3 regions of the Streptomyces sp. NPDC048565 genome follow, and region 1 is predicted to be linked to each of the others. Evidence: riboswitches for the same ligand, from Rfam matches in the RefSeq annotation. Region 1 holds a riboswitch; each other region holds the start of a gene.
The links. A riboswitch is a leader RNA that binds a small molecule or an ion and turns the genes downstream of it on or off. The one in region 1 is predicted to bind thiamine pyrophosphate.

Region 1 (9,631 bases):
GGAGGCCGTGCCGCAGCCCCGGCCTCCCGCCGAATCCGGACGCGGTCCGCTGTACGTCGTCGGCGACGTCCACGGCTATCTGGACGAGCTCATGGCCGCCCTGCACGAGCAGAGGCTCATCGACGCCGACGGCCGGTGGGCCGCGGGCAGCGCCAGGCTCTGGTTCCTCGGCGACTTCACCGACCGCGGCCCCGACGGCATCGGCGTCATCGACCTCGTCATGCGTCTCTCCGCGGAGGCCGCCGCCGCCGGTGGGTACTGCAAGGCGCTCATGGGCAACCACGAGCTGCTGCTGCTCGGGGCCAAGAGGTTCGGCGACACCCCCGTGAACTCCGGCGCGGGAACCGCGACCTTCCAGGCCGCCTGGCTGCTCAACGGCGGCCAGAAGACGGACATGGAGCGTCTCCAGGACGTCCACCTCCAGTGGATGGCCCGGCTGGACGCGGTGGTCGAGGAGGACGGGCATCTGCTGATGCACTCCGACGCGACCACCTACCTCGACTACGGCTCCACCATCGAGGACGTCAACGACACGGTGCACGCCATTCTCACGCGCAACGACGCCGACGAGTGCTGGGACCTCTTCCGCAAACTCACCAAGCGGTTCGCCTTCCGTGACGAGGGCGGCACAGAGGCCGTCCGCGAACTGATGTCGACGTACGGCGGGCAGCGCGTCGTCCACGGCCACAGCCCCATTCCGTACCTGCTCGGCGAGGTCGGTTCGGAGGAGGGCGAGGAGGTGCCACGGCCTGTGGTGGACGGTCCGCACGTCTACGCGGACGGGCTCGCCATCGCGATGGACGGCGGCGTGACCATGGCCGGAAAGCTATTGGTCGCCCAACTTCCCCTGCATGACTGACGGTCGCCGGGGAAGACGCATCTCGACCCGACACCGTCAGCCGCTGGGCCTATTTCCGGAAACACCCTGTCACCTCGTGCCGTAGGCGCTCTACCATCGGCGTATCAGTCGCAGGCTCTCCTCCGTTTCCGCCCGATCGCCCGGCCCGCACGGTCGATCAGGCCCTACGGAGCATCGGGGGATGCACATGAATAGCGCTCCGCACCTGCTGGCCGAGGACCGCCCCGAGTACGAGCGGATCCTTGCCGACGCGCTGCGTCATGCTCAGATACGACCGGATCCGGACGAAGTCGGCGACCGTCTCAACACGGAACAGCTGCGGACGATGGCCCTCAACGCCACGCCCCTGATCACCGCGGCGGCCGCCACCGAGTACGACCACTACGTGAAGATCCGCGGCGAGGTGCGCGGGACGGGAGACCTGGACACCCATGGCTCCTTCCTGGAGCCCCCCACGGACGAAGCCGGACCCAGCGGCGCCGGCACCCTCGCGGTGATCGCCGTGCTGGCACCCCTGCTCGCGGCTACGGCCGCGTTGATATTCCTGCTGATCGGCTACCCGCTCAAGGCACTCAGCCCCGCCCCGGCCTTCGCCACGACCATGGTCGCCGCCGGATGGTTCTTCGCCGCGGTCGCCGCCGCCGCCATCCTCGTCGCCGCGGTGGGCCTCCTCGTCACCGCCCTGCGCAACGGCGCCACCGCGCTGCCGGCCGTGGACGAGGAGGAGGAACTTCCGGAGGACGTGGCGCGCGCCCGGGAGGCCTGGCGCCACGCCCTGCTGGAGCGCGGCGTCCTGCCCTTCCTCCGGGACGCGCTGGCCGATCCGACGGCAGGACCCGCATCGCGGACGCCGCACCGTTCGCCCGAACGCATCCCGAAGGTGGGCTACAGCAGGCCGGACTTCTCCGGGCCCGAGGGAGGCCCCTCCGCAGGCCCGCGCCCCACCTTCACCAGTCCCGACTTCACGAGCCCGGACTTCGGCGGCCCTGAGCACCGGCCGGAGTGATCCGGGCCGGCAGGCAGACCAGCGCGCCCAGGACGAAGCCGTACACGGCGACCGGTCCGTGACCGTTGGACTGGTCGATCCACATCGCGAGACCCAGCACGGGCAGCCCGAGGGCGAGCAGCTCCTCCTTCACGACCGCCCCGCTCCAAGGCTCGCTGCGGCCCCCGCTTCGCCGGTACCGCGGCCCTGACCGAACTGAGCCCCGAGGCGCGCCGGCAGGAGCGCGTCGAGGCGCAGCTCGTCACGCTGCGCCACGGCTCCGGTGGCGCGGGCCTCGCAGCGCTCCCGGAGACCGGCCTCTGACGTGTCGCGGCCTACAGCTCCGCGAGATTGCCGGCCAGGTCGTCGAGCCCCAACGAACCCTGGGAGAGCGCCTTCATGTGCCAGGCCTTGAGGTCGAAGGCGGCGCCCTGGCGGCGCTTCGCGGCCTCGCGGCCCTGGAGCCAGACGCGTTCGCCGAGCTTGTAGCCGATGGCCTGTCCCGGCCAGCCGAGGTAGCGGTCGATCTCCGATGCGCGGCGGGCGGCCGGGCTGCCGTTGTAGGCGGCCATGAACTTTGCGGCGAGCGACGCGGTCCAGCGCTCGCCGGGGTGGAAGCCCGAGTCGGCGGGGATGGTGAGTTCGAGGTGCATTCCGATGTCGATGATCACCCGTATCGTTCGCAGCATCTGCCCGTCCAGGAAGCCGAGACGGCGCGCGGGTTCGGAGTAGAAGCCCAGGTCGTCCATGAAGCGCTCGGCATACAGCGCCCAGCCCTCGACGTTGGCGCTGACCATGCCCTCGGTGACCTGGTAGCGGCTGAGCCGGCCGGCGACCGCGGCCCACTGGGCCAGCTGGAGATGATGCCCAGGGACGCCCTCGTGATACCAGATGCTGACGAGCTGCCAGGTCGGGAAGCTCTCCTGGCCGAGGGTGGGCAGGTAGGTGCGTCCCGGACGGCTGAAGTCGAGGCTCGGGCCCTGGTAGTAAGGCCCGGAGGCGCTGCCCGAGGGCGCGATCCGGGACTCGACCTCGCGGATCGGCCCCGAGAGGTCGAAGTGCCTTCCGTCGACGGCGCTGATCGCCTCGTCCATCAGTTGCTGCAACCAGTCGCGGATGGCTTCCTCGCCCTTGACCGCGTGGCCCTGCTCGTCCAGGTGGTGCATGGCGTCGAGGAGCGTGGCGCCGGGCAGGACCCGCTCGGCCTCGACGCGCATCTCGGCGAGCGTCCGGTGGAACTCGTCCCAGGCCCAGGCGTAGGCCTCGTCCAGATCGAGCTCGGCCCCCGTGTTGTGACGTGCGGCGTGCAGATAACGCTCCCGGCCGACGGCGTCCGGGGTGTCCGCCGCCGCGGGGGCGTAGGTGTCGCGCAGCCAGTCACGGAACTCGGAGACCGCGGCGGTGGCCCGGAGCGCTGCGGCGTCGAGCTCGGGGCGCATCCGGTCGGTGCCGCCCGCGACGAAGCCGGCGAACCAGCCCGCACCGCCGCCCCCTTGCTGCCGGCCGGCCTGCTCGGCCTCCCCGGTCCAGTCGGTGAGCTGGCCGATGATCCCGGCGGCCTGCCGGGGCGCGGCGAGCAGACCGCGGGAGATCCCCTCGGCGAGGGTCGCGCGGTATCCGTCCAGCGCGCCGGGGAGGTTGCGCAGCCGCCCGGCGACCGCCGCCCAGTCCTCGTCGGTGTCGGTGGGCATGAGGGTGAAGATCGTCCGTAGCTGATCGACGTGCGCGCCCACGGTGCGCAGCTGCCGGAAGTTCTCGCCGGTGTCGTGCATCGCGAGCTCGGCGGTGAGGCGTTCACGCAGCAGCCGGGCGCAGGCCTGTTCGGCGGGGTCATCCGGTACAGGGGCGACGTCGAGTGCGGCGAGACTGCGGCGGGATACATCGGCGAGCGCCTCGAAGCCGTCCGGTGAGAGGTCCGGCTGCCGGTCGTCGCCCCGGTCGAGGCCCAGCCAGGCGGACGTCATCGGATTGTGCGCGGCCACCTGATCGAGGTGGCTGTCGGCGATGCTGCGCGGTGTGACCGATTCGATTGGCATGGGGACATCCTGACGCGCCGCCGGTCCCGGCGCCGGGCTCTCGGACAACCGGCTGTCCGGAACCCAGGACCGGGCCACAGGCGTGGACGGCGCTGTTCCCGAGGGCTGCTCCGGAGGGGCTTCCGTCCGGAACAGCCCTGAACGGCTCCTGTGCCGGCCGGTGTCAGTCGGCCAGCGGGAGGTACACCCGGTTGCCCCGGGCGGCGAACTCCTGCGACTTCTCCGCCATGCCTGCCAGCGCCTCCGCGTCGAACTCGGTGTCGACGATCGTGGGCCCGCCGCCGTGCTCCCGCCGGATGTCGTGGGAGATCTTCATCGAGCAGAACTTGGGGCCGCACATCGAGCAGAAGTGTGCCGTCTTCGCCGGCTCGGCCGGCAGCGTCTCGTCATGGAACTCCCGCGCGGTGTCGGGGTCGAGCGCCAGGTTGAACTGGTCCTCCCAGCGGAACTCGAACCGCGCGTCCGACAGCGCGTCGTCCCACTCCTGCGCCCCGGGGTGCCCCTTGGCGAGGTCCGCGGCATGGGCGGCGATCTTGTACGTGATGACACCGGTCTTCACGTCGTCGCGGTTGGGCAGTCCCAGGTGCTCCTTGGGCGTGACGTAGCAGAGCATCGCCGTCCCCCACCAGGCGATCATCGCCGCGCCGATGCCCGAGGTGATGTGGTCGTACGCGGGCGCGACGTCCGTGGTGAGCGGCCCCAGGGTGTAGAACGGGGCCTCCTCGCAGATCTCCTGCTGAAGGTCGATGTTCTCCTTGATCTTGTGCATCGGGACATGCCCCGGGCCCTCGATCATCGTCTGCACGCCGAACCGCTTGGCGACGGTGTTGAGTTCACCGAGCGTCCGGAGCTCGGCGAACTGCGCCTCGTCGTTGGCATCGGCGATGGAGCCGGGGCGCAGCCCGTCACCGAGCGAGTACGTCACGTCGTAGGCCGCGAGAATCTCGCAGAGCTCCTCGAAGTGCTCGTACAGGAACGACTCCTGGTGGTGGGCCAGGCACCACGCCGCCATGATGGATCCGCCGCGCGAGACGATTCCGGTCTTGCGGCGGGCCGTCAGCGGGACGTACGGCAGCCGGACACCGGCGTGCACCGTCATGTAGTCGACGCCCTGCTCGGCCTGCTCGACGACGGTGTCCTTGTAGATCTCCCAGGTCAGCTCCTCGGCCCGGCCGTCGACCTTCTCGAGCGCCTGGTAGAGGGGGACCGTACCGATCGGCACGGGGGAGTTGCGCAGGACCCACTCGCGGGTGGTGTGGATGTTGCGGCCGGTGGAGAGGTCCATGACCGTGTCGGCGCCCCACTTGGTGGCCCAGGTCATCTTGTCCACCTCCTCCTCGATGGAGGAGGTGACCGCGGAGTTGCCGATGTTGGCGTTGACCTTCACCAGGAAACGCTTGCCGATGATCATCGGCTCGATCTCCGGGTGGTTGACGTTGGCGGGCAGGACGGCCCGGCCCGCCGCGATCTCCTCGCGCACGACCTCGGGTTCGACGTTCTCCCGGATCGCCACGTACTCCATCTCCGGGGTGATCTCCCCCCGGCGGGCGTACGCGAGCTGGGTGACGGGACCGCCGTCGCGGCTGCGGCGTGGCTGCCGCGGGCGCCCGGGGAAGACCGCGTCGAGATTGCGCAGGCCGCCCCTCGGGGAGGTGTGCTTGAGCCCGTCGTCCTCGGGGCGCACGGGACGGCCCGCGTACTCCGCGGTGTCCCCGCGGGCGGTGATCCAGTGCTCCCGCAGCGGGGCGAGCCCCCGGCGCACGTCGGTGCCGGTGGTGGGGTCGGTGTACGGCCCGGACGTGTCGTACAGGGTCACGTCCTTGCCGTTGGTGAGGTGCACCTGGCGGACCGGCACCCGGAGATCCGGGCGTGAGCCCTGGATGTATCCCTTGTGCCAGCCGATGGACTTCCCGGCCTCGTCGTTCTGCGCGTTCCGCTTCGAGGCAGGCGTGCGTGCGTCCGCTGTGGTCATGAGACCTACTCCCTACGCCGGCATTACCCGGTAACAGGTTCGGCGGTCGGCGCAGCGTGTCCCGTATGAATATACGGAGGTCAGCGCCCTCTCAGCCCGGTGCTCCGAGCTCCCGCGTGTACAAATGCGCCTCCACGCTAACCCCCGTCCTGGCGCGCTGGCCAGAGGGCCTCCCCTGTTCTTGGGATGATCGCCGGGTGACGTCCCCTCCGAGCGCCCCCGAACCCGACGGCCCCGCAGCAGGCAGCACCCAGAGTCATGCGCATGGCCACACCCACAGCCACGGCCCCGCAGCGCCGGTGTCCAAGCACCTTCGCAAGGTCATCGCGGCTGTGCTGATCCCCTTCGCCGCCGCGGTCGTCGTCGGCCTCGTAGCCTTCTGGCCCGGTGGTGCACCCGCCCATGAACGCACGGGTGTCGGCTTCGACCGGCAGACACAGGACGGGCGGGTCACGAAGGTCGTGTCGGTCAACTGCGCGGACGTCAACGCCGCGCAGGTGCCGGCGACCGGCGACACCTCCACTGCGGCCGGACAGGAAGCGGTCAACGAGCAGACCGGGAAGTGCAAGAAGGCCACGGTCGAGGTGACCAGCGGTAAGGACAAGGGCCGTACGTTCGTCGAGGTCGTCCAGCCCGACGCCCCGCGGCAACTGCGCGAGGGCCAGGGGGTGGTCGTGGCGTACGCCCCCGACGCGCCCCGGGACCTGCAGTATTCGGTGACCGACGTGGACCGCGCGTTCCCGATGGCGCTGCTCGCCGGGATCTTCGCCCTCGCGGTGATCGTGGTGGGCAGGCTGCGCGGACTCATGGCACTGATCGCGCTCGCCGTGTCCTTCGCCGTACTGACCCTGTTCATCCTGCCGGCGATTCTGCAGGGGTCCAACCCCCTGGTCGTCGCGGTGATCGGGGCGAGCGCCATCATGCTGATCGCCCTCTACACCTGTCACGGACTGACGGCCCGTACCTCCGTGGCCGTCGTCGGCACGCTCATCTCGCTGCTGCTGATCGGGCTGCTGGGCTCGCTCTTCATCGGCTGGGCCGTCCTGTCCGGGAACACGGACGACAACACCGGTCTGATCCATGGGCTCTACCCGGACATCGACATGAGCGGTCTGCTGCTCGCCGGCGTGATCATCGGCTCGCTCGGTGTGCTCGACGATGTGACCGTGACCCAGACGTCGGCGGTCTGGGAGCTGCACCAGGCCGATCCGACCATGGGCGCGCGCCGCCTCTACCGGGCGGGTATCCGGATCGGGCGCGACCACATCGCCTCGGTCGTCAACACACTCGTGCTCGCCTACGCCGGCGCGGCTCTTCCGCTGCTGCTGCTGTTCTCGATCGCGCAGAGCAGTGTGGGCACCGTGGCCAACAGCGAGCTGGTCGCCGAGGAGATCGTCCGCACGCTGGTCGGATCGATCGGGCTGGTCGCCTCCGTACCGGTCACGACGGCACTCGCGGCTCTGGTGGTCTCCGCGGACCGCACGGGGCTCGGCGCGGGAGCCGAAGCTCCTGCACCCGCGCGGACCGGGAGGGGACGGCGCCGCAAGGCGTGAGCCGGACCTTCCTGTTCAGCCGGCGTTCTGCTCCTTGGCGAGGATACGACCCAGCGCCTCTTCCAGATTGCCGTCGAAGTCACCCAGCGTGTGCTCCTGCCCCAGCGGCACCAGCTTGTCCGTACGGTCGAGAAATGCCACAAGCGGTGCCGTGCCGGCCCTGAAGAGCGCACGGTCCGCACCGACCTGAAGGCGGATGTGTACATCCGACAGCCCTTCGGGCTCGGTCGGGCCGATGTGCACATCGCCGTCACCGCTGGGGCTGTTGAGACCGTCGAGCAGTAGCTCGCGGCCGAATGCCCAGGTGACGGGGGCGTCACCCGGCAGGTGGAAGGTCATCCGGATCGCGTACGGATCGCTGACCTCGTACCGGAGCTCCACCGGAATACGGAAGGAGAGTTCCTCGGAGACGAGGAAGCTCATCATGACCTCTGCTTGAACCGACTCGCGCATCGTTCAACCCCGCAGTAGATGAAACTGGCCAGGAATGATCCCCCATGGCCCTATTGACGCCATCGTGGTGCACGCGATAGCAGATCACAAGGAGTGATTTTTCAGATACTGATAGAGAACACGAACGAGCGCAAGAGAGTCGTCACTTCGCAGCGTAGTTGTTCGACTGCGGGGCGCAACCGTTCTTCCTGGTGCAGGGGGAGAGAAACAGCCATGGCAGCGACGGCGGAACCGACAGTGATCGGAATGGCCGCGCAGACCGTCCCCATGGCGTACTCCTGCCGTTCGATGACAGGTTCCGTACGCTTTATCGTCCTCAGCCGGTTCAGCAGCGCCTGACGGTCCCTCACGGAGTAACGGGTCAGCGGCCGGACGGGGTGCCGGTCCAGATGATCCTCACGCGCACGCTCGTCCAACTGCCCGAGGAGGCACTGACCGAGGGCGTGGGCATGGCCCGTCTCACGGAACGAGGCCCATTCGTGCACCGCGGAGACGGCCGGAGTCTCGGCGACCGCGATCATCTCGATCTCGCCGTCCTTGTAGAGGGCGCAGTACACGGGGGCGCCGATGACGTCGGCCCAGTGCGCGAGCGACTCGACGATCACGCCGGGACGCGGCGTCGCGGGACCTCCGCCCAGGCGCTCGGCCGCCGCTCCGAACAGGAAGACGCCATTCTCCCTGCGGAGATACCCCTCATGGGTCAGGGTCCGCAGCAGGTGGTAGGCGGTGGGGAGAGGAAGCCCCGCCTCCCGGGCGAGCTGCTTGGCCGGCGCCCCGTCCCGATGGGTGCCCACAGCCTCCATAAGTCTCAACGCCCGCTGAACCGAACCGATCAACGTCGGGACAGCGGTACTCGATGCCGTGGTCACAGGTCACCCCCAGGCATGGTGACGGGCTTTCAGCCCTCCCGCGGGGGCCGCCCCCACGGGCCCGCCGCGAGCCTGGGGTCCGGAGACCGGACGGTCGCACAAACCACTGGGCAGGGTGGTGAAGGACCGTCGTTTCCCAGCTGGCGGCAGCGGTACGCCACTGTATCCGCACGGTCAGTCACGAGTGAGGTTTCGACCATGACTTAGCTCAGCTGGGCTAATCGCCGAATCCCCGGTCCCTGCCGGCCGCTCCTACCAGCCGCGCCCTGACGAGGACATGAACTTCCGCACGACGAAGACCAGAGCGCCCACCAGCACGACGAGCACCAGCACCTTGAACAGCAGACCGATGACGAACCCGACCACGCTGGCGATCAGGCCACCGAACACGACGAGCACGATGAGAGGCACCGCGACCCACTTCACCCACCAGGGCATCCCTGCGAAAATCTCCTGCACCGCCATCGCCGCTACCTCGTCTCTATGAGTTCCTGCCTCGATGCTAGAGGCGCGGGGCGGCCTGCAGGGACCCGGGAGCCCTTGAACTCCCCTGAGTGATCCCCTAGGGAACATCGAGGCCTCTCCGGGGCCCGGCACCGGTGAAAACCCCCACGCGGGCCGGTCAGCCCTCCGGCGGGGAGAAGATCACCATCACCCTGAGGTCCTCGGTGATGTGGTGGAACTTGTGCACGGCACCCGCAGGTACGTACACGACGCTCCCCCGTCCCACCTGCGTGGTCTCCGTACCGACCGTGATCGAGGCGCGGCCGCTCACGACGAGGTACACCTCGTCCTGCCGGTGCGGCTGCTGGGGATCCAGCGCTCCCGCGTCCAGGGCGTACAGGCCGACGGACATGTTGCGTTCCCGGATGAACTGCAGATACGCGCCTTCGTTCGCAGCTCG
Region 2 (9,631 bases), on a different contig from region 1:
ACCGCACCCCGGTGTGGAGGGGCTCACCGCCCGCGAGGCGGAGGTGCTCGTCCTTATCGCCCGCGGACTGTCGAACACCGATATCGCGGAACGTCTCGCCATCACGGATCACACGGTCAAGACCCACATCAACCGGCTCTTCGCGAAGATGGGGCTCCGGGACAGGGCGCAGGCGGTGATCCTGGCGTACGAGCTGGGCCTGGTGGTCGCGGGCCGGGAGAACCACCGGCGCTGAGGAGGTCGTCCGGCCGGGGCAGAACCGGCGATGCTGTCACAGCCGGGGCAGCGCCGACGGTGCTGTCACGGCCCCGGCGGTAGCGGCGGGACGGTCAGGGCAGGACCGTCAGGGCAGGACCGTCAGGGCAGGACCGTCAGGGCAGGACCGGCGGGAGGACCACCGTCTCGGCCGGGTCGAACGTCACACCGACGGCGGCCCCCTCCTCCGGGGTGTCCCGCAGACCGCACTCCGCCTCCAGGGGCGGCGCGTCGACCGGGTGCAGGATGACGGTGACATGGTGGCCGCGGAAGGTGCGTACGCCCACGGTGCAGCGCAGGCCGTCCTTCGGGCCGCCGATCCGGACGCCGCCCGGCCGCACCAGCAGCTCGCACGCGCCCTGGGGAGAGTCGTCGGGCACCGGCACCTTGCCCCAGACGGTGTCGGCGGCCGTGCCCGTCACCGTGGCGTCCACCAGGTTGTCGAAGCCGAGGAAGCGGGCGACGAACGCCGAAGCTGGCTGCTGCCAGACCTCCAGCGGGGTGCCGGCCTGGGCGATGCGGCCGTCCCGCATGACCACGACCCGGTCGGCGAGCGCGAAGGCCTCACCCTGGTCATGGGTGACGGCCAGCACCGTCGTACCCAGCCGGCCGAAGAGCGTGCGCAGTTCGACGACGAGCCGCTCGCGCAGGCTGCGGTCCAGCTGGCCCAGGGGTTCGTCCAGCATCAGCAGCTTGGGACGGGGTGCCAGGGCGCGGGCGAGCGCGACCCGCTGCTGTTCGCCGCCGGACAGGGCCGCGACGGCCCGCCGCTCCGCCCCCGGCAGACCGACCAGGTCCAGGAGTTCACCGGCCCTGCGGTCGCGCTCGGCGCGCGGGACGCCGTGCATCCGCAGTCCGAAGGCGACATTGGCGCCGACGTCCCGATGCGGGAACAGCTGGTGGTCCTGGAACATCAGGCCGAGCCCGCGCCGGTGCACGGGCAGGGACGCCTGGTCGGCGCCGTCCAGGAGCACCCGCCCGCCGTCCAGGGGCTGGAGCCCGGCCACGGCCCGCAGCAGCGTCGACTTACCGCTGCCGCTCGGCCCCAGCACACACACGATCTCGTGGTCCTCGACGTCCAGGTCCACCGCGTCCAGCGCGGTCCGCTTCCCGAACCTGACCGTCGCCGACTCCACTGCCAGCATCTCTAGAACTCCCCGGATCGGTCGGTGCGGATACGTTCGAGCACGAGCAGCGACACCGCGCAGACGAGCATCAGAATCGTGCTGAGGGCCATCGCCTGGCCGTAGTTGAGCTCACCGGAACGCCCCAGCAGCCTGGCGACGGCGACCGGCAGGGTGGGGTTGTCGGGGCGTGCGATGAACACGGTCGCGCCGAACTCACCGAGCGACACGGCGAAGGCGAATCCGGCGGCCACCAGCAGCGCCCGCCGCACCAGCGGGAGATCGACCTCCCGCCAGGCCCGCAGTGGCGAGGCCCCGAGCACCGTCGCGGCCTCGCGCAGCCGTTCGTCGACCGCGCGCAGGACGGGAAGCATGGTCCGTACGACGAAGGGGACGCCCACCAGTGCCTGTGCGAGCGGCACGAGGATCCATGACGTACGCAGGTCGAGCGGAGGCTTGTCCAGCGTGATGAGGAAGCCGAAGCCGACGGTGACCGCCGACACCCCGAGCGGCAGCATCAGCAGGGCGTCGAAGCCCCTCACCAGCCTGCCGGCCCGCCGGGTCAGCGCGGCGGCCGCGAGGCCCCCGATCACCAGGGCGATGAGGGTCGCGACCAGCGCGTAGCGCAGGGAGTTGCCGATGGCGTCGAGCGGCGGGACCAGGAAGGTGGAACCGTTGGCACCTGCGGACCGCAGCGCGCGGTAGAAGTCGAGTCCGTAGCCGCCCGGGGTGTCCAGCGAGCGTTCCACCAGCACACCGAGCGGCAGCAGGATGAGGAGCAGCACGCTCAGCAGTACGCCGCCGAGCAGCGCCCGCTGGCCGGCTCCGCGGGGCGGCCGTGCGGTCTGCGCCGGGTCGACGAGCTTCAGGGCCGTCTCCCGTCGCCGTACGGTCCAGGCGTGGACGGCGAGGATCCCGCCGACCGCCGCGAACTGCACCAGCGTCAGCACGGCGGCCGTCGGCAGATCGAGCAGCTGGGCGGTCTGCCGGTAGATCTCCACCTCCAGCGTGGAGTAGGCCGGGCCGCCGAGGATCTGGACGACACCGAAGGAGGTGAAGGTGAAGAGGAAGACCATGAGCCCCGCCGCGGCGACGGCCGGCGCCAGCGCGGGCAGCGTCACTCGCCGCCAGGCGGCGATGCGGCCGGCCCCGAGCATCCGGGCGGCTTCCTCCTGGCGGGGGTCGAGCTGGGACCAGAGGCCGCCGACGGTCCGTACGACGACCGCGTAGTTGAAGAACACATGGGCGAGCAGGATCGCCCACACGCTCGTGTCGAGCCTGACCCCCCAGAGCTCGTCGAGGAACCCGCCGCGTCCCAGCAGCGCCAGGAACGCCGTACCCACGACGACGGTCGGCAGGACGAACGGCACGGTCACGACGGCCCGCAGCAGCTGTTTGCCGGGGAATTCGAAGCGGGCGAACACATAGGCGCCGGGCAGTGCGATCAACAGGGTGAGCGCGGTCGAGGCGAGGGCCTGCCAGGTGGTGAACCAGAGGACGCCGAGGATGTCGGACCGGCCCAGCACCGCGCCGATCCGGCCGAACTGCCAGTCTCCGTCGGCCTTCAGCCCCCGGCCGATGATCGAGACGACCGGGTAGGCGAAGAACAGGCCGAAGAACGCGACGGGCACGGCCATGAGGCCGAGCCGCACCGCGTTCCCGCGTGCGTTCCCGCGCCCCGCGTTTCCCCGGCGAGCGGGCCGCGCGGCTACTTCACGACGAGCGAGGACCACGACTGGACCCACTGCTCACGGTTCTTGGCGATCTTCTCGGGGGCCACGGTCGCCGGCTTGTCGATGGTCGCTCCGTACTCCGTGAAGAGCTTCGGCAGCTTCGCGTCCTTCACCACCGGGTTCACGAACATGTTCAGCGGCATGTCCTCCTGGAAACGCTTGCTGATCAGGAAGTCCAGCAGCGCCTTTCCACCCGCCTCGTTCTTCGCGCCGTCCAGCAGGCCGGCGAACTCGATCTGGCGGAAGCAGGTGCCGGTGGCGACGCCGGTCGGGGCCTCGGTCGGCTTCGGATCGGCGTACTCCACCTCGACGGGCGGGCTGGAGGCGTAGGAGACGACGAGCGGCCGGTCGGCCTTGGCCTTCCTGCCGCCCGCGGAACCGGAGAACTCCTCGTTGTAGGCCTGCTCCCAGCCGTCGACGACCTTGACGCCGTTGCTCTTCAGCTTCTTCCAGTAGTCCTGGTAGCCGCTCTCGCCCTGGGTGGCGACCGTGCCGAGGAGGAAGGCGAGTCCGGGCGACGACGTCGCGGCGTTCTCGGTGACCAGGAGGTTCTTGTACGCGGGCTTCAGCAGGTCGTCGAAGGTCTTCGGCGGGTCGAGCTTCTTGTCGTCGAAGTACTTCTTGTCGTAGTTGACGCAGATGTCGCCGGTGTCGACGGGCGTGACCCGGTGCTTGTCCGCGTCGAGCCGGGTGTCGGCGTCGACCCGGTCAAGACCCTTCGCCTCGTACGGCGTGAACAGGTCGTTGTCCAGGGCGCGGGAGAGCAGGGTGTTGTCGGCGCCGAAGAACACATCGCCGCGCGGGGATCCCTTGGTCAGGATCTCCTGGTTGAGCGCCGCTCCGGCGTCCCCGCTCTTGAGCACCTTGACCGTGTAACCGGTCTCCTTCGTGAACGCCTTCAGGACGGCGTCCGAGGCGTTGAACGAGTCATGGCTGACAAGCGTGACAGTCTTGGAGCCGGCCCCCGTGTTGCCGGAAGCCTTGTCGTCGGAGCCGCCGCAGCCCGCGAGTGTGCTGACGCCGAGAGCGGCGGCGAGCGCCGTCGCCGCGTACTTCGTCGTGGTGTTCATGATGATTTCCTCCTGGAGGTGACCAGGAAGAGACGCGGCCCCGCCCGCTCGGTGAGCGGGCAGGGCGCAACAGCTTGAGTAAGGTCCGAACTTCCTACCCGGAATGACCCGGGCGAGGTTCAGAGGGTCTGCGGCCGACCTGTACTCGGTGCCGCACTCTCAGCGCTGTGGCGCTCCCCTGTCGGAATATGAAGTTGATTTCCGGGCCAGGCTACACCGGCCGGATCACGCCGGACCGGCCGGATCACGTACGCCCGGACCGCCTCAGCGCTCGGACGCCGCCAGCTGCCCGCAGGCCCCGTCGATCTCCTGGCCGCGGGTGTCCCGGACGGTGACCGGCACACCATGGGCGGCGATGGCCTCCACGAACGCCTTCTCGTCCTCGGGCCGCGAAGCGGTCCACTTGGAGCCGGGGGTCGGGTTCAGCGGGATGAGGTTGACGTGTACCCGCTTGCCCTTGAGCAGCCGGCCGAGCCGGTCGCCCCGCCAGGCCTGGTCGTTGATGTCGCGGATCAGCGCGTACTCGATGGAGATACGGCGACCGGACTTCTCCGAGTACTCCCACGCGGCGTCCAGGACCTCGCGGACCTTCCAGCGGGTGTTCACGGGAACGAGGGTGTCGCGCAGCTCGTCGTCCGGGGCGTGCAGCGAGACCGCGAGACGGCACTTGAAGCCCTCGTCGGCGAAGCGCAGCATCGCCGGCACCAGACCCACCGTGGACACCGTGATCCCGCGCTGCGAGAGCCCCAGGCCGTCCGGCTCGGGGTCCGTCAGCCGGCGGATGGCCCCGACCACGCGCTTGTAGTTGGCCAGCGGCTCGCCCATGCCCATGAAGACGATGTTGGACAGCCGCGCGGGCCCGCCAGGCACCTCACCGTCGCGCAGGGCACGCATGCCGTCCACGATCTGGTGCACGATCTCGGCGGTCGACAGGTTGCGGTCGAGTCCCGCCTGCCCGGTCGCGCAGAACGGGCAGTTCATCCCGCAGCCCGCCTGGGACGAGATGCACATGGTCACCCGGTCCGGATACCGCATGAGGACGGACTCGACGAGCGTGCCGTCGTGCAGCTTCCACAGCGTCTTACGGGTGGTGTCGTCGTCGCAGCTGATGTGGCGCATCACCGACATCAGGTCGGGGAACATCGCCTCGGCGAGCTTGTCCCGCGACGCGGCCGGAATGTTGGTCCACTCCGCCGGGTCGTGGGCGTACCGCGTGAAGTAGTGCTGTGACAGCTGCTTGGCACGGAAGGGCTTCTCGCCGGTCGCGGCGACTGCTTCCTTGCGCTCGTCGGGTGTGAGGTCGGCGAGGTGCCGCGGCGGCCGCTTGGCTCCACGGGGCGCGACAAACTGGAGTTCTCCGGGCTTAGGCATGGTTCTTCCAGTGTCGCAGACGTACGAGCAAGCCCGACCGGGCACCTCAGCGGCTACCCCGCGGGCGTGATCAGCCGGATCCGACGAACAGCACGAGCAGCAGCCATACGACCGGGGCGCTCGGCAGGAGCGAGTCGAGCCGGTCCATGATGCCGCCGTGGCCGGGCAGCAGCGTGCCCATGTCCTTGATCCCGAGGTCCCGCTTGATCATGGACTCGCCGAGGTCCCCCAGCGTGGCGCTGGCGGCGACGGCGAGGCCCATCAGCAGACCCTGCCACCAGCTCCCGTCGTCGATCAGGAACTCCATGCACAGGGCGCCGGCGACCATCGCGAAGGCGACCGCGCCGATCAGGCCCTCGCGGGTCTTCCCGGGGCTGATGCGGGGTGCCAGCTTGTGCGTCCCGAAGCGCCAGCCGACGGCGTAGGCGCCTGTGTCGCTGACCACGGTCAGCAGGAGGAAGGTCAGCACACGCCAGGCACCGTCGTCGGCGGTGAGCATCATCGCGACGAACGTGGCCAGGAACGGGACGTAGAACACGGCGAAGACACCCGCCGTGACGTCCTTGAGGTAGCCCTCCGGGGGCTCCGTCATCCGCCAGACGAGCACCGCGAGGGCCGTCAGCGCCATGGCGACCCAGGCCCCCTCGGCCTCCCGCACATAGCCGGCGACCACCATCGCGGCACCACCGACGGCGAGGGGCACCAGCGGGGCGTTGATGCCCTTGCGCTCCTTGAGCCGGGAGGTGAGCTCCCACAGACCGACCACCACCGCCAGCACGATCACACCGACGAAGACGGCCTTGACGATGAAGAGGGAGCCGACGACGAGAGCGCCGAGGCCGACACCGACCCCTATGGCGGCGCGCAGGTCACGCCCGGCGCGCTTCTTGGGCGGCGGTGTGGACGGCAGCGGGGTGGACATGGGCTCCTGCGGCTTCTCGTCACGGAACAGGGGGCCGCTGACGCGCGCGGCGTCCCCCCTCCGGTCGTCGCGGTCGTCAGCGTCTCTACCTGCGTCGGGAGCGTCCGGCACGATGGGCATGGGCCGAGTCTGCTGGGCGCCGTGCACATCGTATGCAGGACCCGCCGGAGCGCGCCCCATCTCGGGTGCGCCCCCGTAGCCGGTTCCCTGCGGGGCGCCCCAGGAAGAGTCGTTCATCAGACTTCGAGCAGCTCGGCTTCCTTGTGCTTGAGCAGCTCGTCCACCTGCGCGACGTACTTCGCGGTGGTGTCGTCGAGCTCCTTCTCCGCACGGCGGACCTCGTCCTCGCCGGACTCCTTGTCCTTGACGAGCTTGTCGAGCGACTCCTTGGCCTTGCGGCGGATGGAGCGGATCGAGATCTTGGAGTCCTCGGCCTTGGCCTTGGCGACCTTGATGTACTCCTTGCGACGGTCCTGCGTGAGCTCCGGGAACGTCACACGGATGATGTTGCCGTCGTTGCTCGGGTTGACGCCGAGGTCGGAGTCACGGATCGCCTGCTCGATGTTGCGCAGCGCGGTCTTGTCGAACGGGGTCACCACCGCCATGCGCGGCTCGGGAACCGAGAACGAGGCGAGCTGGTTGATCGGGGTCAGCGCGCCGTAGTAGTCGGCGACGATCTTGTTGAACATCGCCGGGTGCGCACGGCCGGTACGGATCGCGGCGAAGTCCTCTTTCGCGACCACGACGGCCTTCTCCATCTTCTCCTCGGCCTCGAGGAGGATTTCTTCGATCACCACGTGCTCCTGTGCGTCTTGAGCGGACCCGGAATCGTCGGGTCCTGCGGATCCTGCGTCGCGTCCTCACCTGCACGGTGTCCGACCGGCAGGCCGTTGTCCATCTTCTGGGCCGTCAGGCCCGGGTGCTCCGGTCACTCACCAGTGTGCCGATCTTCTCACCCTTGACCGCGCGGGCGATATTGCCCTCCAGGGTCAGTTCGAAGACGAGGATGGGGAGCTGGTTGTCACGGCAGAGCGTGATGGCGGTGGCGTCGGCGACCTTGAGGTCCCTGGCGATCACCTCGCCGTACTCCAGGGCGTCGAACTTCACCGCGTCGGGGTTGGCCTTCGGGTCGGAGTCGTAGACCCCGTCCACTCCGTTCTTCCCCATCAGCAGCGCCTCGGCGTCGATCTCCAGGGCGCGCTGGGCCGCGGTCGTGTCGGTGGAGAAGTACGGCATCCCCATGCCGGCACCGAAGATCACGACGCGCCCCTTCTCCAGGTGCCGCACGGCACGGAGCGGGATGTACGGCTCCGCGACCTGGCCCATGGTGATGGCTGTCTGGACGCGTGAGTCGATGCCTTCCTTCTCCAGGAAGTCCTGCAGCGCCAGGCAGTTCATGACGGTGCCGAGCATGCCCATGTAGTCGGACCGCGCCCGGTCCATGCCGCGCTGCTGGAGCTCGGCGCCACGGAAGAAGTTACCGCCGCCGATGACGATCGCGATCTCCGCTCCGTCGCGTACGACCGCGGCGATCTCGCGCGCGATGGCGTGCACGACATCGGGGTCGACTCCGAGGCCTCCGCCACCGGCGAAGGCCTCGCCGGAAAGCTTCAGCATGAAACGGCCGGAAATCGTACCGTCGTCGCGCTTGTGGTCACCCTGTGTGGCGTCCGCGCCCTTGTTCATGGAGATTCTCCTCGTGCACATACGAAGAAGGCCATTGCCGGTGGGTCTGCTGTCCCTCAGCGGCAATGGCCTCCTCGTCAGATCTGCGGTCGTCCGGCTGAGTGCGGCCGTCGACTGCACCAGACCCTATCGGGGTCCACCGTTGTTCGCGGACGGACTCAGATGCCGACCTTGATACGCGCGAAGCGCGTCAGGCTGACACCGGCCTCGTCCAGGACCTTCTGGACGGACTTCTTGCTGTCCTTCGCGAAGGCCTGCTCGAGCACGACGATGTCCTTGAAGAAACCGTTGACGCGACCCTCGACGATCTTCGGGAGGGCGGCCTCGGGCTTGCCCTCCTCGCGCGAGGTGGCCTCGGCGACGCGGCGCTCGTTCTCGACCGTCTCGGCCGGGACCTCGTCGCGGTTGAGGTACTTCGGGGCGAAGGCGGCGATGTGCTGCGCGACGTCCTTGGCGACCTCGGCGTTCTCCTTGTCCAGCTGGACGAGGACGCCGACCTGCGGCGGGAGGTCGGGCATGGTGCGGTGCATGTACGCGGCCACGTAACCGCCGGTGAACTGCGCGAAGCGGTCCAGGACGATCTTCTCGCCGAGGTTGGCGTTGGCCTCGTCCACGTACGCCTGGACGGTCTTGCCGGACTCGATCTCCGAGGCGAGGAGCGCCTCCAGGTCGGCCGGGGAGGTCGCGGCGACGTGCGCGGCGAGCGTGTTGGCGACGTTCTGGAACTTCTCGCCCTTGGCGACGAAGTCCGTCTCGCACTTCAGCTCGACCAGGACGCCGGACGTCTTGTCGTCGGAGATGAGGGAGACGACGGCACCGTTCTCGGCGGAACGGCCCTCGCGCTTGGCGACGCCCTTCTGGCCCTTGATACGGAGCGCCTCGACGGCGCCGTCGACGTTGCCGTCGGCCTCGTCGAGCGCCTTCTTGCAGTCCATCATGCCGGCGCCGGTGAGCTCGCGGAGCTTCTTGACGTCAGCGGCGGTGTAGTTCGCCATGAGTCTGTTTCTCTCTCGAAGTCTGAAAGATCTACGGGTGAACGGCGGGGGCGGTGCCGTGCACCGGCCCCCGCCGTCATTCAGCCGTGACTGACGGGTGTCAGGCCTGCTCGTCCGTGGCCGGGGCCTCGGCGGCCGGGGTGGCCTCCTCGGCGGCGGGGGCCTCGGCGGCGGGTGCCTCGGCCTGCTCGGCGGCGACGGCGTCCGGCTTGGCGTCCTCGTCGGCGTCCTTCTCGGTCTCGACCGAGGACTGGACCTCGGCGGCGCCCTCGGCGTCCGCCTTCTTGTCGCCCGCGAGCAGGTCACGCTCCCACTCGGCGAGGGGCTCGCCGGCGGCCTTCTCGCCCGGCTTCGAGTCACCGGTGGCCGCACCGGAACGGGCGATGAGGCCCTCGGCGACGGCGTCGGCGATCACGCGGGTGAGCAGGGTGACGGAGCGGATCGCGTCGTCGTTGCCCGGAATCTTGTAGTCGAC
Region 3 (9,631 bases), on a different contig from region 1:
GTCACATACGTCTGGCCCGTCGCGAAGGCGATCGCCCCGAGGGCGATCACCGGCACGGAGGGGATCAGTACGCCGAGGACCACGACGAGGAAGCCGACGAAGGCCAGCAGACGCCAGCGCAGACGCGCCTTGTACTGCAGCAGCACCTCGCCCAGCAGCCACAACGCCACTATGCCGAATGCGATGTAGAGGACCGTCCAGCCCACGCCCGCCCCCTCCTACGGCCACCGCCCCGGTTGGTGGCGGGTACGGCCGGTCACGACTGCTTGTGCAGTCCGAGATTCTCGTAGATCTCGAGTGTCGCCGTCGAGTTGTTGAGCGTGATGAAGTGCAGCCCCGGGACACCCTCGGAGAGCAGTTTCGCGCAGAACTCCGTGGCGAACTCGATGCCAATGGAGCGTACAGCGGCCGGGTCGTCCTTCGCGGCGAGGATGCGTTCTTTCAGCGAGGAAGGCAGGGACGCGTTGCTGAGCTGTGCGAATCTTTCCAGCTGTTTGACGCTGGTGAGCGGCATCACCTCGGGAATGACCGGGGTGTCGCAACCCGCAGCGACCACACGGTCACGCATCTGCAGATAACTTTCCGGGTGGAAGAACATCTGGGTGATCGCATAGTCGGCACCGGCGCGGCACTTGTCCACGAAATGCCCGATGTCGGAGTCCCAGCCGGTGGACCGCGGATGCATTTCGGGAAAAGCCGCGACGCCGACGCAGAAATCACCGGCTTCCTTGATCAGCCGGACCAGGTCCGCCGCGTACCGCACGCCCTGCGGGTGTTCGATCCACTCGCCCATCGGGTCGCCGGGCGGGTCACCGCGCACCGCGAGGATGTTGCGGATGCCGGCGTCCGCGTACTGCCCGACCATGTTGCGCAGCTCGGCCACGGAGTGGTCGACGGCGGTGAGGTGCGCGACCGGGGTCAGCGTGGAGTCGGCGGCGATCTGCTGGGTCGCCCGGACCGTCCCGGCGCGGGTCGAGCCGCCTGCCCCGTAGGTCACGGAGACAAAACTCGGCCCCACCGCCTCGACCCGGCGCAGGGCGTTCCAGAGATTCCGCTCGCCCTTCTCGGTCTTGGGCGCCCAGAACTCGAACGAGAACGACGTCTCGCCGGACGCGAGCAGCTCACGCACGGTCCGTGCGTGATCTGTCCTGGTGGAAGGTGTACCTAGGGCCATACTGGGAGGTTAACCAGGGCCCGGCGGTACCCCAACCACAGGGACCGAATTGACCGGAATGCGATGGGTCGTGTCCACCCCTCGGACACCTCTGCGATGCCCCGGGTCAGGCGGCGCGCGCCCGGATGCGCCGCGCGAGCGAGGCGGCCGCCTCGGCCGGATCCTGCGCCTCGGTGATCGCCCGCACGACGACGACGCGACGTGCCCCGGCGTCCAGCACCTCGTCGAGATTCCCGGCGTCGATCCCGCCGATGGCGAACCAGGGCCGGGTCGTGCCGAGCGAGGCGGCGTAGCGCACGAGGCCGAGGCCCGGGGCGTGCCTGCCGGGCTTGGTGGGGGTCGGCCAGCAGGGGCCCGTGCAGAAGTAGTCGACGCCCTGCTGGGCCACGGCCGCGTCGACCTCGGCCTCGGCGTGGGTCGAGCGGCCGATCACCACGTCCTCGCCGATGACGGCGCGGGCCGCGGGCACCGGCAGATCGCCCTGCCCGAGGTGCAGCACGTCGGAGCCGATGGCATGGGCCACATCGGCGCGGTCGTTCACGGCGAGGAGCGCTCCGTGGCGCTTGCAGGCGTCGGCGAACACCGCGAGGTGTTCGAGCTCATCGGCCGCCTCCATGCCCTTGTCCCGCAGCTGCACGATGTCCACACCGCCGGACAGCACGGCGTCGAGGAACTCCGGGAGGTCCCCCTGCCGCTCGCGGGCGTCGGTGCACAGATAGAGCCGGGCGTCGGAGAGCCGGTCACGGAGCGTGGACATGATGAAATCCCCCGTCGGTGCGTCGTTGGATCGTTCGGTGCGTCGTTGGATCGGTTGGATCACTGGTACGGCGACGAGTCGACGAATCGCCCGTACGCGAATCGCCCGTACGTCGACGGATGGCCGTCCCGGAAGCCCCGTGACAGCGGGGTGCGGGCCGTGTGTGTCACGGCCCGCACCCCGTCTCACGGTTGTCCGGTCAGACGGCGAGCGCCTGGGCCCGGCGCTTCACCTCCGTACCGCGATTCTCACTCAGGGCCTGCGCGGGGGTGCCGGGCAGGCTCGGGTCGGGGGTGAAGAGCCAGTCCAGCATCTCTTCGTCGTTGTAGCCGTCGTCCCTCAGGAGCGTCAGGGTCCCTGCGAGACCCTTGACCACCTTGTCGCCGTCGATGAAGGCGGCAGGCACCTGGAGCGTCCGGTTCTCACCACGTCGCACGGCGATCAGCTGGCCTTCCTTGACCAGCTGCCGTACACGCGTCACCTCGACATCGAGCATTTCCGCGATGTCGGGAAGGTGGAGCCAGGCGGGGACGAGAGCATCGATCTTTGCGTCAATCTCGGTCACAGGGACAAGCGTGCCATCCCGGACCGACAGTCGGTAGCCAGGCCGGGCGTACGAGGCCGTGTCCAAGGGCCCCTCAGGCGTCCTTCACCGTGGATTTCAGCGGTACGGAGGAGTCCGCGGCCCTCGCCGGATCGATCCGCGCCCCCGCTTCGACGAGCTTGCGCCCCTGTGCCAGGTCACGGGGCCTGCTGACGGCCAGTACGGCGACGAGCGCCCCTTGCCGCAGCCAGAGCGCCGTCCAGGACGGCTCGGCCGGGTCGCCCCGCCACAGCAGCGTGTCGGCTCCGGCGTGATGGCCGGCGTACTGCACGAAGCGGCCGAACTGCTCGGACCAGAAGTAGGGCACCGGGTCGTACGTGCCCGCCTCACCGCCCGCGAGGGCCGCGGCGACCGCCCTGGGCCCCTGGAGGGCGTTGTCCCAGTGATGGACCAGCAGCCGCTCCCCGTAGCGGGCGGACGGGAAGGAGGCGCAGTCGCCCACCGCGTGGACATCCGGCAGCGAGGTGCGCAGCGAGCCGTCCGCGATGACCGAGCCGTCCGGGCCGAGCTCGATGCCCGAGCCCGCGAGCCACCCCGTGGCGGGCCGGGCGCCGATGCCGACGACCACCGCCCCTGCGGGGATCACCCGGCCGTCCGCCAGGTGGACGGCGCCCTGTCCGACGCGGGCGACCCGGGCACCGGTGAGGAGACCGGCTCCGCTCTCGGCGTACCAGCGGGCCATCGGAGCGGCGACCTCGGCGGGCAGCGTGCCCGCGAGGGGGCGGTCCGCGGCCTCCACGACGGTGACCGCGCAGCCGGCGGCGCGGGCCGCCGTGGCGAACTCGGCGCCGATCCAGCCCGCTCCGACGACGACCATGTCGTGCTGCTGTTCGAGGACGGGCCGCAGCCGCGCGGCGTCGTCGAGGGTGCGCAGCAGATGGACACCGGGCACGCCGTCGGAACCGGGCAGTGCGACGGGTTCAGCTCCGGTGGCGATGACCAGCGCGTCGTAGGCGACGGGCCCTTCCAGGGTGTCCACCTCGTGCTCACCGGCGCGCAGGCCCGTCACATGGAGCCCCAGGCGCAGGGTGATGTCCAGTGCCTCGAAGTCGATGTCGAAGGCGGAGTGCTCCGCCTTGCCGAGCAGGACCGCCTTGGAGAGCGGCGGCCTGTCGTACGGCTGGTGCGGTTCGGCACCGAGCACGGTGACCTGGCCCGTGAAGCCCTGTTCACGCAGGGCCACGGCCGTCTGCACACCGGCCATGCCGGCGCCCACGATCACGACTGCGCGCGCCGGCTGTCCCGGCGCCGGTTCCGGTGTCTGCTCGCTCACCCGTCCACCCTAATGACCGGGTTCCCGGGCCCGTATCCGGCTGTCGGGGGCGGGGTCTAGGCTGGCCACCGTAAGAGACTCGCGGGAGTCCGGACGCACCGGGCTGAGAGGGAGGCTGACCGGCCTCCGACCGTACGAACCTGATCCGGGTCATGCCGGCGAAGGGAGGGGCTGGACGCCCATGCGTATCTCCACGAACAGCTCCGACGTCCTGGTCGTCGGGGGCGGCATCATCGGTCTGGTGACCGCCTGGCGGTCCGCCCAGCAGGGCCTGAGCACCACGCTGGCCGATCCGGACCCGGGCGGCGGCGCCGCCCGGGTCGCGGCGGGGATGCTCGCAGCCGTCACCGAACTCCACTACGGCGAGCAGACGCTGCTCGGCCTCAACGTGGCCTCCGCAGCGCGCTATCCGGCGTTCGTCGCCGAGCTGGAGGAGGCGAGCGGGCAGGAGACCGGCTTCCGTGCCTGCGGCACCCTGTCCGTCGCACTGGACTCCGACGACCGGGCGCATCTGCGGGAGCTGCACGTGCTGCAGCAGCGCTCGGGGCTCGAGTCCGAGTGGCTGAGCGGCCGTGAGTGCCGCCGGCTCGAGCCGATGCTCGCCCCCGGGGTTCGCGGCGGGCTGCGGGTCGACGGCGACCACCAGGTGGACCCCAGGCGGCTGGCTTCGGCCCTGCTGACCGCGTGCGAGCGGGCGGGGGTGGGCTTCCGCCGCGCCTGGGTCCAGCGGCTCTCCGTCACGGACGGCAGGGCGACGGGCGTCGTCCTGGCGGACGGTGCGCGGCTCGCCGCAGGCCAGGTGGTACTCGCGGGCGGCAGCCTCAGCGGCCGGCTCGAAGGGCTGCCCGAATCGGTCGTGCCGCCCGTACGTCCGGTCAAGGGGCAGGTGCTGCGGCTGACCGTGCCGCCCGCGTACGCCCCCTTCCTGAGCAGGACGGTGCGGGCCGTCGTACGCGGCAGCCATGTCTATCTGGTCCCGCGTGCCAACGGCGAGCTGGTGGTCGGTGCGACCACCGAGGAGCTGGGCTGGGACACCACGGTCACCGCCGGCGGGGTGTACGAGCTACTGCGGGACGCCCATGAGCTGGTGCCCGGCATCACCGAGCTGCCGCTGACCGAGACCCGGGCCGGTCTGCGCCCCGCCTCGCCCGACAACGCGCCGCTGCTGGGCCCCACCGCCCTGCCCGGCCTGCATCTCGCCACCGGGCACCACCGCAACGGGGTGCTGCTGACCCCCGTCACGGGCGATGTGATGGCCCAGGTGCTGACCACGGGCGAGCTGCCCGAGCTCGGCCGCCCCTTCTCGCCGCGCCGCTTCACGGCGGCTGCCCGGCCCCGTTCCCCCGAAGACACCGCCCCCGCGTCGCAGGAGCAGCCCGTATGACACAGCCCGTGCCCGCCGCCGGTCCCGCCGCCGTCCCCGGCCCCGCCTCCGCCGCCGCCTCCGTCTCCGTCTCCGTCTCCGTCTCCGTCAACGGAGAACACCGCACCGTCCCCGTAGGCACCGCGCTGGACACCTTGATCGCGGCGCTGACCACCGCGCCTGCCGGGGTCGCCGCCGCGGTCAACGAGGCCGTCGTCCCGCGCGGCCAGTGGTCCGCCACCACGCTCGCCGACGGCGACCGCGTCGAGGTCCTCACCGCCGTCCAGGGAGGCTGACCATGTCCGACGATCTCTTCACCCTGGGGCCCACCGCGTTCTCGTCGCGGCTGATCATGGGGACGGGCGGCGCGCCCAGCCTCGATGTGCTGGAACGCTCCCTGATCGCCTCGGGCACCGAGCTGACCACCGTGGCGATGCGCCGGCTCGACCCGACCGTGCAGGGCTCCGTGCTCTCCGTCCTGGAACGCCTCTCCATCCAGATCCTGCCGAACACGGCGGGCTGTTTCACGGCGGGCGAGGCCGTGCTCACCGCCCGGCTGGCCAGGGAGGCGCTGGGCACCGACTGGATCAAGCTGGAGGTCGTGGCCGACGAGCGGACCCTGCTGCCCGACACCGTCGAGCTGCTGGACGCCGCCGAGATCCTGGTCGACGACGGCTTCACGGTCCTGCCGTACACCAATGACGACCCGGTCCTGGCCCGCAAGCTCCAGGACGTGGGGTGCGCGGCGATCATGCCGCTGGGCTCTCCCATCGGTTCCGGGCTCGGCATCCGCAATCCGCACAACTTCCAGCTGATCGTCGAGCAGGCCGGGGTCCCGGTGATCCTGGACGCCGGAGCGGGCACCGCATCGGACGCGGCGCTGGCGATGGAGCTGGGCTGCGCCGCTGTGATGCTCGCCTCGGCGGTGACCCGGGCGCAGGAGCCCGAGCTGATGGCGGCGGCGATGCGGCACGCGGTGGACGGCGGACGCCTGGCGTACCGGGCGGGACGCATCCCGCGCCGTCATTTCGCCGAGGCGTCCTCGCCCGTGGCGGGCCGCGCGGTGCTGGATCCGGAGCGCCCGGCGTTCTGAGGTCCGGGCGCCTGCGGCTCCCTCCCGTCACAACATGCGCATGTCCCTGTCACGGCTCGGCACCGGATCCGTCCGGAACACCTGGCCCATCCCGTGGTGTCCGTGGCAGCTCGTAGACTCGCACTGTGGACACGACCCTCCAGGACCCCCTTGTCGGGCAGCTGCTCGACGGCCGCTACCGCATCGACGCACGCATCGCCGTCGGTGGCATGGCCACGGTCTACCGGGCCATGGACACCCGGCTCGACCGGGTGCTCGCCCTCAAGGTGATGCACCCGGCGCTGGCGACCGACGCGGCGTTCGTCGAGCGCTTCATCCGCGAGGCCAAGTCCGTCGCCCGGCTCGCCCACCCCAATGTGGTGGCCGTCTTCGACCAGGGCGCCCAGGGTGCGTACGTCTACCTGGCGATGGAGTACGTCGCCGGGTGCACCCTGCGCGATGTTCTGCGCGAGCGCGGGGCGCTGCAGCCCCGGGCCGCGCTGGACATCCTCGAACCGGTGCTGGCGGCTCTCGGCGCCGCGCACCGCGCGGGCTTCGTCCACCGCGACATGAAGCCGGAGAACGTCCTGATCGGGGACGACGGCCGGGTGAAGGTCGCCGACTTCGGGCTCGTGCGGGCGGTGGGCACCTCCACGGACACCACCGGCTCGCTGCTCGGCACGGTCTCGTATCTCGCTCCGGAGCAGATCGAGCAGGGCACGGCCGACACCAGGTCCGATGTGTACGCCTGCGGTGTCGTGCTCTACGAGATGCTGACCGGCGGCAAGCCCCACAGCGGGGACACCGCCGCCCAGGTCATCTACCAGCATCTGAACGAGGACGTCCCGGCGCCTTCCCGTGCCGTTCCCGGCCTGGCCACCGGTCTTGACGAGCTGGTCGCCGCCGCGACGGCGCGCACCCCCGACGGCCGTCCGTCCGACGCCGTGGCCCTGCTGGCCCGGTCCCGTGAGATACGGGCGGCGCTCACCGATGAGCAGCTCGCCGCGATGCCTCCGCAGGCCGTCTCGGACGAGCACGACGCGGCCGAGGACCGTACGAGCGTGATCCCCCGGGTGATCCCGGCAGGCCAGGGCACCGCGCACCACACCAGCCGTCTCGAGATGCCCCCGTCCTCCCCCCTGCGGCCCGGGCGCGGACGGCTCGGGCCGTTCGCGGTCCGCGGCCGGCGCGGGATGCTCGCCGTGGTCGTCGCCGTCCTGCTGGTGCTGGGGACCGGCGCGGGCGTCTGGTACATCAACTCGGGCCAGTTCACCCGGGTCCCGTCCCTCCTGGGCCAGACCCGGAGCGCGGCGGAGAAGCGGCTCGCGGGCGAGGGCCTCGATCTGAAGGGTGTCGAGCGCGCCTACAGCGACACGGTGAAGCGGGGCACGGTGATCAGCAGCGATCCCGGTTCCGGTGAGCGGGTCCGCGGCAACGCCTCGGTGAAGCTGGTGATCTCGCGCGGCCCCGAGATCGTGAAGGTTCCCGATGTCGAGGGGCTCGCCCTCGCCGACGCCAGGCGTGAGCTGACGAAGACGGGCCTCGCGCCCGGAATGGAGACCCGGGAGTTCAGCGAGGAGATCGACCGGGGCAAGGTGATCCGTACGGATCCGCAGGCAGGCACCGAGCGTCACCCCGACTCGGCGGTCGCCCTGGTCGTCAGCAAGGGCAGCCCCGTCGACGTGCCCGATGTCACCGGTCTCTCCGTCGAGGACGCCACGGCCGCTCTGGACGAGGAGGGTCTGAAGGCGAAGGTGCTGCCCGACCGGGTCAACTCCCCCGAGGCTGCGGGCGAGATCGCCCGGCAGTCGCCCGGGGACGGCGCGGAGGCCGCCGAGGGTGAGACCGTGGAGCTGACGGTCTCCAAGGGCCCGCGCATGCTCCAGGTCCCCGATGTCACGGGCAAGGACGTCGACGAGGCCCGCGACACACTGGAGGACGCCGGGTTCGAGGTCAAGGTCGACCGCCCGCTCCTCTCCTTCAGCGACACGGTCAAGAGCCAGTCGGTGGAGGGCGGCGAGAAGGCCGCCGAAGGCTCCACGATCACGATCAAGACCAAGACCCTGTAGCGACCCCGAGGACCGGCAGCACATGCGCAACCCCATCGGTGGCCACGTTCCCGTGGCCGGCGGACTCGCCAAGACCGGCCTCGGCTACGCCCAGGAGCTGGCGGCGGAGACCGTGCAGGTCTTCGTCGCCAACCCTCGCGGCTGGGCGACACCGCCCGGGAACCCGGCGCAGGACGAGCTGTTCCGCTCGGAGTGCGCGGCCAGGTCGGTGCCCGCGTACGTCCACGCCCCGTATCTGATCAACTTCGGTTCGCACACCGAGGCCACCGTCGAGCGGTCGGTCCTGTCCCTGCGCCACTCGCTGCGCCGTGCGCGGGAGATCGGCGCCCTGGGGGTGGTGGTGCACACCGGCTCGGCGACCGGCGGACGCCCGCGCGAGGTGGCACTCGCCCAGGTGCGTACGCACATGCTTCCGCTGCTGGACGAGCTGACGCGGGACGACGACCCCTTCCTGCTGCTGGAGTCGACCGCAGGACAGGGCTTCTCGCTCTGTTCGCGCACCTGGGACTTCGGTCCGTATTTCGAGGCGCTGGACTCGCACCCCAGGCTGGGGGTCTGTCTGGACACCTGCCACATCTACGCGGCGGGCCACGACCTGACCGGCCCCGCCGGCATGCGGCAGACCCTGGATCTCCTGGTGGACACGGTCGGCGAAGGCCGGCTGAAGCTGATCCACGCCAATGACTCCAAGGACGTGGTGGGCGCCCACAAGGACCGGCACGAGAACATCGGCGCCGGCCATATCGGTGCCGGGCCGTTCCGTGAGCTGTTCTCGCACCCGGCGACCGAAGGCGTGCCGCTGATCATCGAGACGCCCGGGGGCAAGGAAGGCCACGCCGCGGACGTGGCGCGGCTGAAGGAGCTCCGGGGCTCCGTCGCCGGGTGAGCTGAGGACCGCGGGGGCTCAGAGCTCGGGGCCGTCCCCGGGCTCCTCCTGGTAGGAGTAGCGCTGCTCGCTCCACGGGTCACCGATGTTGTGGTATCCGCGCTCTTCCCAGAAGCCACGGCGGTCGGCCTGCATGTATTCGATGCCCCGGACCCATTTGGGCCCCTTCCAGGCATACAGGCCGGGTACGACGAGGCGCAGCGGAAATCCGTGTTCGGCCGTGAGCAGTTCACCGTCCTTATGGGTGGCGAACAGCGTTCGGTCCGAGATGAAGTCGGCGATACGCAGATTCGAGCTGAATCCGTATTCGGCCCAGACCATGACATGGGTGACTTGGGGCGCGGGCGGCGCGAGTTCCACCACATCGCGGGCCAGGATTCCGCCCCATTCGGCTCCGAGCATGCTGAATTTCGTCACGCAGTGGAGATCGGCG

Region 2: it holds a riboswitch for thiamine pyrophosphate, as region 1 does, so the genes downstream of both, AB0C75_RS16760 (thiamine ABC transporter substrate-binding protein) here and thiC (phosphomethylpyrimidine synthase ThiC) in region 1, are expected to answer to the same signal.
Region 3: it holds a riboswitch for thiamine pyrophosphate, as region 1 does, so the genes downstream of both, thiO (glycine oxidase ThiO) here and thiC (phosphomethylpyrimidine synthase ThiC) in region 1, are expected to answer to the same signal.

Annotation. Positions count from the first base shown of each region.
Region 1 is NZ_JBEZIH010000002.1:133,931-143,561, reverse strand. Features, by position in the region: gene AB0C75_RS02805 (metallophosphoesterase) at 1-859, shown strand, start outside; gene AB0C75_RS02800 (hypothetical protein) at 1,041-1,865, shown strand; gene AB0C75_RS02795 (hypothetical protein) at 1,822-1,998, opposite strand; gene AB0C75_RS02790 (DUF885 domain-containing protein) at 2,180-3,880, opposite strand; gene thiC (phosphomethylpyrimidine synthase ThiC) at 4,044-5,852, opposite strand; TPP riboswitch at 5,845-5,978, opposite strand; gene AB0C75_RS02780 (YibE/F family protein) at 6,050-7,405, shown strand; gene AB0C75_RS02775 (SsgA family sporulation/cell division regulator) at 7,421-7,858, opposite strand; gene AB0C75_RS02770 (helix-turn-helix domain-containing protein) at 7,960-8,727, opposite strand; gene AB0C75_RS02765 (DUF5326 family protein) at 8,980-9,186, opposite strand; gene AB0C75_RS02760 (cupin domain-containing protein) at 9,350-9,631, opposite strand, start outside.
Region 2 is NZ_JBEZIH010000012.1:86,927-96,557, reverse strand. Features, by position in the region: gene AB0C75_RS16775 (response regulator transcription factor) at 1-235, shown strand, start outside; gene AB0C75_RS16770 (ABC transporter ATP-binding protein) at 372-1,400, opposite strand; gene AB0C75_RS16765 (iron ABC transporter permease) at 1,403-3,016, opposite strand; gene AB0C75_RS16760 (thiamine ABC transporter substrate-binding protein) at 3,088-4,182, opposite strand; TPP riboswitch at 4,256-4,372, opposite strand; gene rlmN (23S rRNA (adenine(2503)-C(2))-methyltransferase RlmN) at 4,447-5,553, opposite strand; gene AB0C75_RS16750 (phosphatidate cytidylyltransferase) at 5,624-6,712, opposite strand; gene frr (ribosome recycling factor) at 6,712-7,269, opposite strand; gene pyrH (UMP kinase) at 7,385-8,161, opposite strand; gene tsf (translation elongation factor Ts) at 8,320-9,156, opposite strand; gene rpsB (30S ribosomal protein S2) at 9,257-9,631, opposite strand, start outside.
Region 3 is NZ_JBEZIH010000003.1:60,667-70,297, reverse strand. Features, by position in the region: gene AB0C75_RS04715 (hypothetical protein) at 1-206, opposite strand, end outside; gene metF (methylenetetrahydrofolate reductase [NAD(P)H]) at 257-1,174, opposite strand; gene thiE (thiamine phosphate synthase) at 1,281-1,931, opposite strand; gene AB0C75_RS04700 (Rv2175c family DNA-binding protein) at 2,131-2,496, opposite strand; gene AB0C75_RS04695 (FAD-dependent oxidoreductase) at 2,570-3,808, opposite strand; TPP riboswitch at 3,880-3,992, shown strand; gene thiO (glycine oxidase ThiO) at 3,990-5,192, shown strand; gene thiS (sulfur carrier protein ThiS) at 5,189-5,467, shown strand; gene AB0C75_RS04680 (thiazole synthase) at 5,470-6,264, shown strand; gene pknB (Stk1 family PASTA domain-containing Ser/Thr kinase) at 6,390-8,312, shown strand; gene AB0C75_RS04670 (deoxyribonuclease IV) at 8,335-9,198, shown strand; gene AB0C75_RS04665 (sulfite oxidase-like oxidoreductase) at 9,217-9,631, opposite strand, start outside.